3 regions of the Sphingomonas sinipercae genome follow, and region 3 is predicted to be linked to each of the others. Evidence: predicted binding sites of a transcription regulator. Region 3 holds the regulator's gene; each other region holds the start of a gene.
What was found. Region 3 encodes LexA, which represses DNA repair genes until DNA is damaged. Its sites were predicted from a motif close to GTTCCNCNCTTGTTCT; they were not measured.

Region 1 (3,275 bases), 760 kb from region 3:
CCAAGCGGGATCTCGCGCCGGCCAGAGAGGTAGTCGGCGGTGATGCTGTCTTCGCAACCGAGGATGTCGTCGAGCGTGCCGGAGCAGACGACGGTGCCGCCGCGAACGCCGGCGCCGGGGCCCATGTCGATGATGTGGTCGGCGTTGCGGATCGCATCCTCGTCATGCTCGACCACCAGCACGGTGTTGCCGAGGCCCTTGAGGCGCTGCAGGGTCTCGAGCAGGCGGTCGTTGTCCTTCTGGTGGAGGCCGATGCTGGGCTCGTCGAGGACGTAGAGCACGCCCGACAGGCCGGAGCCGATCTGGCTGGCGAGGCGGATGCGCTGGCTCTCGCCGCCGGACAGGGTGCCCGACTTGCGGTCGAGGTGCAGGTAATCGAGCCCGACATTGTGGAGGAAGCCGAGCCGCTCGTTGATTTCCTTGAGGATGGCGCGGGCGATCTCGCTTTGCTGCGGGGTCAGTTTCTCGTCGAGCGAGCCGAACCATTTGTGCGCGTCGGCGACGGAGCGGGCGGTGCCGGAGCTGATGTGCTCGCCGGCGATCTTCACTGACAGCGCTTCGGGCTTGAGGCGGGCACCGTGGCAGACTTCGCACGGGCGGCTGCCCTGGTAGCGTGACAGCTCCTCGCGCATCCACGCGCTTTCGGTCGACTGCATGCGGCGGTTGAGGTTGCCGAGCACGCCTTCGAACGGCTTCTTGACCTCGTACGACTTGCGGCCGTCGACGAAGCGAAGCGTGACGGGCCGCCCGCCGGTGCCGTTGAGGACGACCTGTTGCGCTTCCTCGGGCAAATCCTTCCACGGCGTTGCCAGGTCGAAATCGTAGGCGCGGGCAAGGCTGCTCAGCACTTGCATGTAGTAAGGCGAGGGCGGCTGCGACTTGGCCCAGGGCACGACCGCGCCCTTGGCGATGCTGAGGTTGTGGTTGGGAACGACCAGGTCCTCGTCGAACACCAGTTTCTCGCCCAGGCCATCGCAAGCGGGGCAGGCGCCCTGCGGCGCGTTGAACGAGAACAGCCGCGGCTCGATCTCGGCAATGGTGAAGCCGCTGACGGGGCAGGCGAACTTCTCGGAAAAGACGATCCGGCCGGGCGCGCCATAATCGAGCTTCATGCCCGACTGCTGCTCCGGCTCGGCGGGCGGATCGGCGGGGTCGAGGAATGCAAGGCCGTCGGCAAGCTTGAGCGCGGTCTCGAAGCTGTCGGCGAGGCGCGCCTCAATGCCTTCGCGCACCGCGATGCGGTCGACCACCACCTCGATGTCGTGCTTGTACTTCTTGTCGAGCGCCGGCGCGTCCTCGATCGCATAGAACTCGCCGTCGATGCGGACCCGGGTAAAGCCGGCCTTCTGCCACTCGGCCAGCTCCTTCTTATACTCGCCCTTGCGGCCGCGCACGACGGGCGCGAGGAGGTAATGGCGGCTGCCCTCGGGAAGCGCCATCACGCGGTCGACCATCTGGCTGACCTGCTGCGCTTCGATCGGAAGGCCGGTGGCGGGGGAGTAGGGAACGCCGACGCGCGCCCACAACAGGCGCATGTAATCGTATATTTCCGTGACGGTGGCGACCGTCGAGCGCGGGTTCTTCGAGGTCGTCTTCTGCTCGATCGAGATGGCCGGCGAGAGGCCGTCGATATGCTCGACGTCCGGTTTCTGCATCATCTCCAGGAACTGACGAGCATAGGCCGACAAGGATTCGACGTAGCGGCGCTGGCCTTCGGCATAGATGGTGTCGAACGCGAGGCTGGACTTGCCCGAGCCGGACAGGCCCGTGATCACGGTCAGGCTTTCGCGCGGGATGTCGACATCCACGCCTTTGAGATTGTGCTCACGCGCGCCGCGCACAGAGATATGGGTTAGCATCGGCCTTTTTCGTTCCGTTTATGTTCTGAGGCTACGCTGCTGCCCTGCGGCGGTCAACGCGCGGAAACGCAGATGGGTGTTGGCAACCGAAATTGCCATGCTTTGCCGGTGCTTGGGCGCAGTTGAGGAGAGGTTCGTCGATGCATCCGGCGGTTTGTCGAGCCAGGCTGGCGCGGCCGGGCGGATTTAACGACCCCCTTTCAGCAAGCGCTCCGGCTTCACCGTCGTAGCTGTATGATCTGCCCACGTTCGGGCGGAATGCAAAGCGGGAGCCCCGTTTCTCCCGTGTAGGGGAGCCGCCTACCCTTTAGGTGGCTCCCCGTTTCCTTTCCGATCCGCTGAAAAGTTCGCGCATCGTGTCTTGCCTTTTATTAGTCGTTAGACTAAAGACTAATAAAAGGAGAGTGAGATGGCTATGACGATGTTGGCGGCGGCAGTCCTGAGTGTCGCGGTGCCTGCTGCGCCAGGACGCGAGATTACAATTGCGGGCCCCCAAGGCGCGCTGGCCGGCGTCTACCAAGCGGCGGGCAAGGGCGCGCCGGTCGTCGTCATCATTCCAGGTTCCGGACCGACCGACCGCGACGGAAACAACCCGCTTGGGATCACCGCAAGCTCCTACAGGATGCTTGCTGAGGCCCTGGCGGCGAAAGGCGTCGCCAGCATCCGCATCGACAAGCGCGGCATGTTCGGCAGCAAGGCGGCCGTTCCCGACGGTAACAAGGTGACCATCGCCGAATATGCTTCCGACGCCCGCAAGTGGGCCGCCGAAGCGACGCGCCTTACCGGCGCCAAATGTGCATGGCTTGCCGGGCACAGCGAAGGCGCGCTCGTCGCGCTTGCCGCTGCCCAAACGCCGGGGCTTTGCGGCGTCGTATCGATCGCCGGCGCCGGACGGCCGATCGGCACGATCATGCGCGCGCAGCTGCGGGCCAACCCGGCCAACGCACCGCTGCTTGATGACGCATTGGCAGCCATCGATGCGCTGGAGAAGGGGGGCAGTGTCGATGTGTCGGCAAAGCCGCGGCCGCTGCAAATGCTGTTTAGCGCCGCGGTCCAGCCTTATTTCCGCGACCTGTTTTCGTACGACCCGGCCCGCCTCGCGGCGACGGCGAAAGGCCGGTTGCTGATCGTCCAGGGCGGCCGCGACCTGCAGGTCAGCGTCGCCGATGCCGAAGCGCTCAAGGCCGCGCGGCCGGACGCCACGCTGGCGATCGCGCCGAATGCCAACCATGTGCTGAAGTCGGTTCCCGACGACCGCGCCGCCAATCAGGCGAGCTATGGCGATTCCTCACTGCCGATCGACCCGGCCGTCGTCGATGCGGTCGCTGCGTTCGTGTTGCCGGGCGGCAGGTGAACCAGCTGTTCGAAGCGCTGGCGCACCCGACCCGGCGCGAAATCCTCGAGCTGTTGAAAAAG
Region 2 (3,275 bases), 920 kb from region 3:
CGGGGCATCTGCAGCAATTCGCCGACACTGGCGACGCCGAAGCGGCGGGCGGCGCTGAGCGCGGCTTCGTCAAGGCGCAGCGCGGCCGGCGGCAAGGGCGCGATGGCGTCGGCTTCATCGCCGTTGGCGCAAATCGTAACCGGCTGGCCGGAGAAGCGCGCGAGGGCGTGGGCCGCGCCGGTGGTGCCCGCAACCGCGATCCGGGCGGTAAAGCCGGCGCGGGCGCAGAAACGCAGGATTCGCGCGCACATCGCTTGCTCGCCGCCAAACAGGTGAGTGACCCCGCTGAGGTCGAGCCACAGGCTGTGCGCATCGGCAATTGCGGCATTGGGGGTCCAGCGCCGGGCGGCGAACAGGGCGAGGCGGGTGAGCAACGCCGCGTCCGCTTCGGGTTCGGAATCCTTAAGCTGCAGCTCCGGGACGAGCATGCGCGCGTGAGTTGCCGCCATGCCGGGCGCGAGGCCAAGCGCTGCGGCTTCGGCCGAGACTGCCGCGAGGACGACGCGCTGGCCGGAGCGGTGGGTGGTGGCCAAAGTTGCGCCAGTTGCAGCGCCTTGCGGCGCTCCTGGACCCCCTTCGCGGGGGAACTGCAGGGATTTAGCGGCTTCGCTCCGCCGCCCGAGCATCCGCATCGGCGGGCGCTGGTGGGCAGGGAGCGAGTCGATTTCCGCCTGGCGCGCCTCCCGGCTTGCCCAGCGCGCGCCCGGCCGCCAGCCGCCGCCGCGCGGGCAGGAGCAATCCTGCGGCCGCGGCGGGTCGAGCGGAAGGGCTGCGTCGAGCGACGGCCTGGGCACCGGTTCAGGCGGCGGCGAGAACCCGGTCCGGCGCAGCCGTTCGATGCTGAGCGCGGGCAGGATAAGCGAGGCGACCCGCTTCATCCGTTCCCTCCATGATCCAGTGGTTGGGCGGGCCGCCGCGCTGGCGGACCAGTTCGATGGCCCAGCGCGGGCGGCCGATGCCGCTGACCGGCAATGGCTCCGAAGGCAGGGAGCCGATGCGCCAGCGCGTTGCCGCCGCCGAAGGGCCGAGCAACGGGTCGGCCGCGCTTCGCCAGCGCCGCAGCAGGAGCGCCGTCGTACCGCTATCTTCCGCCGCCAACTGCAGCCGGCGGCTGGCCGTCATCGCCAGCCGGCCAACCTCGGCAACGACGGCGACGATGCCCTTGTGGCGAACCCCTTCCTCGGCAACGGCAAGCGCATCTTCATCCTTGCGGCATTCGGCGTAGATCAGCCTGGCGGGCGACAGCCCGGCTTGCGACAAGGCCGGGGCGAACAAGTCCTGGCGGCCGAGCACCCACAGCACCGGGCCATCGAGCCGGGCGGCGATCCCGGCGACGAACAAGGTCGCCGCGGCATCGTCGTTGAGGCTGGCGCTGCTGCCAGCGATTTCGTGGAGTGAGCCGCAGGCCAGCCCGCCGCCCGCCAGGCGCTCGTCCATGGCCGGAACGCCAAATGCAAGCCAGCCGCGGCTGTCCGCCGAACCCGAAGATTCGATTGCACGCACCTGTGCCCGCAGGGCATCGAGATCCGGGTTGGCAACGGCGGGCATGGGCGACTCACGACTCTTCTGTTCCCTTTATGTTCCACCTTTGGGGATGCCGGAGTCAATGTCTCGACTCGGCAATTGCCAGGCCATTCGTTCATGCCCGCGCAAGCTGTGGGTGCCATTTCCGCCACAAACCCCAGCTAAAGCCATGAACATGAAACAGATTCTTATCGCGCTCGCTGCACTTGGAATGCTTGGCGCGCCGGCCATGGCGACTGCCAAGTCGCCAATCGAGGGCCGCTGGAAAAAGGGCAATATGACGATCCAGATCGCGCCTTGCGGCCGCGACCTGTGCGGCACCGTGCTCAAGGCCTCCGCCAACCAGCAGCGCAAGGCCCAGCGCGGCAGCGGCACCGACCTGATCGGCGCCCGGCTGATCAAGGACATCGACCGCACCGGGCCGAACACCTATCGCGCGACCGTCTTCGTCGCCGACCGCAACATGCATGCCCGTGGCACCATTACGCAAACATCGGCCAACACGCTGGCGGTCAAGGGCTGCGTCCTTGCCATCATCTGCAAATCGCAGACCTGGCAGCGCGTCCACTAAAGCAGCGGCGGAAGCTCCGACCCGATATCCCCGGCGAGCACCGCCGCCTGGAGCGCCGTAATCTCGTCCGCCCAATAGCGGTCGGCGGTGAAGTGCGGCGATAGGGCGCGCACCTTGTCATAGACCGAGCGAAGCCGCGGCGAAGTGCCAAGCGGCGCGTGATAATCGATACCTTCGGCAGCAGCCATCAGCTCGACCGCGACGACCCCGGCGCAATTGCGCGCGATCGCCGCCGCCTTGCGCCCGGCGATCGGCGCCATCGACACGTGATCTTCCTGGCCAGCGCTGGTCGGGATCGAATCGACGCTTGCCGGAAAGGCCAGCGACTTGTTCTCGCTGACCAATGCGGCGGCGGTGACCTGCGGGATCATCAGGCCGGAATTGACCCCGCTGTCTTCGGTCAGGAAGGCCGGCAGCCCGCTCATCTTCGGATCGACCAGTACACTGATCCGCCGTTCCGAAATCGACCCGACCTCACACATTGCAATGGCGATCGTGTCGGCCGCGAAGGCGACCGGCTGGGCATGGAAATTGCCGCCCGACAGCGCGCTGTCTTCATCGGCGAAGACGATCGGATTGTCGGTCACCGCGCCGGCTTCGATGGTCAGGGTCCGGGCGGCGGCCGCAAGCAAGTCGAGGCTGGCCCCCATCACCTGCGGCTGGCAGCGGAAGCTATACGGGTCCTGCACGCGCGAGCATTGGACGTGGCTGGTGAGGATTTCGCTGCCGTCGAGGAGGCCACGGATCAATTCCGCCACGCGGATCTGCCCCGGCTGACCGCGCAATTGCGAAATGCGCGGATCGAACGGCTTGGCCGAGCCCTTGAGCGCGTCGACAGACAATGCACCGGCGGCGATTGCGGCGGCGAACACGCGTTCCCCGGCGAACAGTGCGTCGAGCGCCAATGCGGTGCTGGCCTGCGTGCCGTTGATCAGCGCCAGCCCTTCCTTCGGGCCGAGCTGCAGGGGCTCCATGCCGAGGCGATCGAGCGCTGCCGCGGCCGGCATGATCTCGCCCGCCACATCGATCCGGCCATAGCCCATCAGCGCCGAGATAAGGTGCGCGAGCGGCGCGAGGTCGCCGGACGCGCCAACGCTGCCTTGCGATGGAATCGACGGCATTGCGTCCCGGTCGAGCAGCGCCTGCAGCGCTTCGACAACCAGCGGCCGGACGCCGGAAT
Region 3 (3,275 bases):
GAAATCGCCAATATCCCGGGGACCAAGGGCCTCAACGGGCAATTCAGCCAGGCCGCCTATGAAGCGTTCCTGGCGCAGCGGCGGCTGACCGATGCCGAAGTACGCGAAGTGATCGAGGGTGCGATGCTGCAGCGGATGCTGCTCCTGCCCGGCGCCAACAATCCGCGCGTGCCGCTGGGCATGGCGACGCCTTATGCCTCGATGCTTCTGGAAACGCGCGAAGCCGATGTCGCGCTGGTGCCATTGTCCGCCTTTGCCGCCGGGCTGAACCCCACCGACCAGCAATTGCAGCAATTCTATGCCTTCAACCGCAACCGCTACCTGGTCCCAGAGCAGCGCGTTCTGCGGATCGCCCGGCTTGGCCCGGAACAGGTCGCCGGAATTTCCGCGACGGACGCTGAAATCGCCAAATATTACCAGGACAACCAGGCCCAATATGCGGCCAAGGACATTCGCGTGATCAGCCAGGCGGTGGTGCCCGACCGCAACGTCGCCAACCAGATCGCGTCGAAGGCCAAGGGTGGGCAAAGCTTCGTCGACGCGGTCAAGCCCGCCGGCCTAGCCGCCGCCGACGTGTCCGTCGGGCCCCAGACCAAGGCGCAATTCACCGAGATGGCGGGGCAAGCGGTGGCCAATGCCGCCTTTGCCGCCAAGTCGGGCGCAATCGTCGGGCCGGTCCAGTCCGACCTTGGCTGGCACGTGATCAAGATCGACGGGGTGCAGAACCAGCCCGGCAAGTCGCTCGCCCAAGTGCGCGGCGAGATCGCCGAGAAGTTGACGACGGAAAAGCGGGCCAATGCCCTGGCCGACCTGGAGGCCAAGCTGCAGGATTCGATCGATAACGGCAGCAATTTCGACGAGGCTGCGAAATCGGCCGGGCTGACCGTCACTACCACGCCGCTGATTACGGCCAACGGCCAGCAGCGTGGCAATCCAGCCTATAAATTGCCGGCGGAGTTCGCAGCGGCGCTCAAGAGCGGTTTCGAGCTTGCGACCAACGATCCCCCCGTCCTCGAAGCACTTGGCGAACAAGGCTTTGCAATGGTCGCCCCGGCGCAGGTCGTGCCGGCGGCCCCGGCGCCGCTGGCGAGCATCCGCGACCGCGTGCGCCAGGACTGGATCGGGCAGCAGGCGACCGAGCGCGCGCGTGCCGCAGCCAATGCGATCGCGGCGAAGGCAACCGGCGCTGGGTCGCTTGCCGACGCGCTCAAGCAGGCGCCGGTCAAGCTTGCCCCAGCCAAGCATATCGGCGCCCGGCGGATCCAGCTGTCGCAGATGGGCGACCAGGTGCCGCCGCCGATCCGGCTGATGTTCACGCTCGGCGCCGGCAAGAGCCGCGTCGCAGCCGACCCGGAGGGCCGCGGCTATTATGTGGTCAAGCTGACGAAGCTAACGCCGGGCAACGCGCTGGCTCAGCCGGGGCTGATCACCACGGTTCAGCGCGAATTCCAGGACCCACTGGCCCAGGAATATGCGCAGCAATTCGTCGCCGCCGTCCGTAAGCAGTTGAAAGTGCGGCGGAACGAGAAAGCCATCGCCGCCACCCGCAAGCAATTGATCGAAGGCGGTAGCTGATCGCTTGACGCGATTCGCTTTGTTGCCTAGACGTTCTCCGTTCGTTCCAGAAAGGGACCGGCGGAATGCTAACTGCCAAGCAACGTGAATTGCTGATCTTCGTCCAGGACCGGCTCGGGGAAACCGGGGTCAGCCCAAGCTTCGACGAGATGCGCGAGGCGCTCGACCTGAAGTCGAAGTCGGGGGTTCACCGGCTGATTTCCGCGCTCGAGGAGCGCGGCTTCATCCGCCGCCTGCCCAACCGGGCGCGGGCGCTGGAGGTGCTCAAACTGCCCGATTCGAGCACGCCCGCCGCGGTCGCTGCCGCGGTCCGGACAGTCGTCCCGGCGCCGGCCAACGACACGATCGAAATCCCGCTGCACGGGAAGATCGCGGCCGGCACGCCGATCGAGGCGCTCCAGGGCACCGAGCATTTCGCCGTGCCCGCGGCGCTGCTCGGCCCGGGCGAGCATTATGCGCTCGAAGTGTCCGGCGATTCGATGGTCGAAGAAGGCATTCTCGACGGCGACTTCGCGCTGATCCGCAAGGTCGACACGGCGCGGGACGGTGAAATCGTCGTGGCCCTGGTCAATGCCGAGGAAGCGACGCTCAAGACCTTCCGCCGCGAAGGCGCGATGATCCGGCTCGATCCGGCCAACCGGTCGTACGAGCCGCAGCGTTACCGGCCCGAACAGATCGAAATCCAGGGGCGGCTTGCCGGTCTAATTCGCCGGTACTGAGCGGCCGATGCTCAGCCACTTGTCCTTCGGCGTTGCCGACCTGGATTCGGCGGCACGATTTTACGGGGCGGTGCTTGCCCCGCTCGGCATGGTCGAAGTGTGGAAGACGGCGGATGCCGCGGGCTACGGAGCGCCCGGGGGCGAGGACGTGTTCGCGATCAAGCAGCGGGAACATGCGGCGGCGCCCGGCCCGGGTTTTCACCTCGCCTTCGCAGCCGCGACGCGGGCGGCGGTCGATCGCTGGCATGCGTGCGGAATGGCGGCCGGTGGCACCGATCAGGGCGCGCCGGACCTGCGGCCGCATTATGGCGAGACATATTATGCGGCATTCCTGCGCGATCGCGACGATTATCTGATCGAGGCAGTGTGCAGCGTTTGAGTAAGGAGCGACCATGGCGCGGATAGATTATGTCGAATTACCAAGCATGACCGCGCACGAGCTGACGCGCGCCTTTTATGCCAAGGCGTTCGACTGGACCTTCACCGATTACGGGCCGGAATATGCCGCGACCACGACCGGCGACGTCGACCTCGGCCTGAGCGGATCGCCGGAGGACGAAATTTCGGCGCCGCTGCCGGTGATTCGAGTCGACGACCTGGAGGCGGCGTTCGATGCCGTCGGCAAGGCCGGCGGAATCATCGCCAAGCCGATCTACGCCTTTCCAGGCGGCCGCCGCTTCCACTTCATCGACCCGTCCGGAAACGAGTTGGCCGTCTGGCAACCCGCCGAAGGCTGATCAGTCGGCCGTCGTCGGGTCGATCGTGTTGCGCACCTGGCTGATCGAATTGGCGGGGAAACCGGCCGTTTGTGCGTGCTGGCGAATTAAATCTTCGCTCGGCGCCCGGTAGATGCAGTAGATCTTGTTGTCGGTCACATAGCTGTGGACCCACTGGATTTCAGGGCCGAGGTCGCGAAGGACCGCGCAACTGGTTTGCGATGCGCCCTTGAGCTCGTCCTGCCCCAACCCGCCGACGCCCGGC

Region 1: a site for LexA is predicted at 1,871-1,886, ahead of uvrA (excinuclease ABC subunit UvrA). Genes of this name have one in related genera too.
Region 2: a site for LexA is predicted at 1,569-1,584, ahead of G7078_RS00330 (ImuA family protein). Genes of this name have one in related genera too.

The regions. Positions count from the first base shown of each region.
Region 1 is NZ_CP049871.1:1,739,883-1,743,157, reverse strand. It holds gene uvrA (excinuclease ABC subunit UvrA) at 1-1,859, opposite strand, end outside; gene G7078_RS09080 (alpha/beta hydrolase) at 2,269-3,213, shown strand; gene G7078_RS09075 (autorepressor SdpR family transcription factor) at 3,210-3,275, shown strand, end outside.
Region 2 is NZ_CP049871.1:63,226-66,500, forward strand. It holds gene G7078_RS00325 (DUF6504 family protein) at 1-878, opposite strand, end outside; gene G7078_RS00330 (ImuA family protein) at 799-1,548, opposite strand; gene G7078_RS00335 (DUF2147 domain-containing protein) at 1,700-2,095, shown strand; gene hutH (histidine ammonia-lyase) at 2,092-3,275, opposite strand, start outside.
Region 3 is NZ_CP049871.1:981,865-985,139, reverse strand. It holds gene G7078_RS05115 (peptidylprolyl isomerase) at 1-1,575, shown strand, start outside; gene lexA (transcriptional repressor LexA) at 1,641-2,294, shown strand; gene G7078_RS05105 (VOC family protein) at 2,302-2,673, shown strand; gene G7078_RS05100 (VOC family protein) at 2,687-3,031, shown strand; gene G7078_RS05095 (DUF4242 domain-containing protein) at 3,032-3,275, opposite strand, start outside.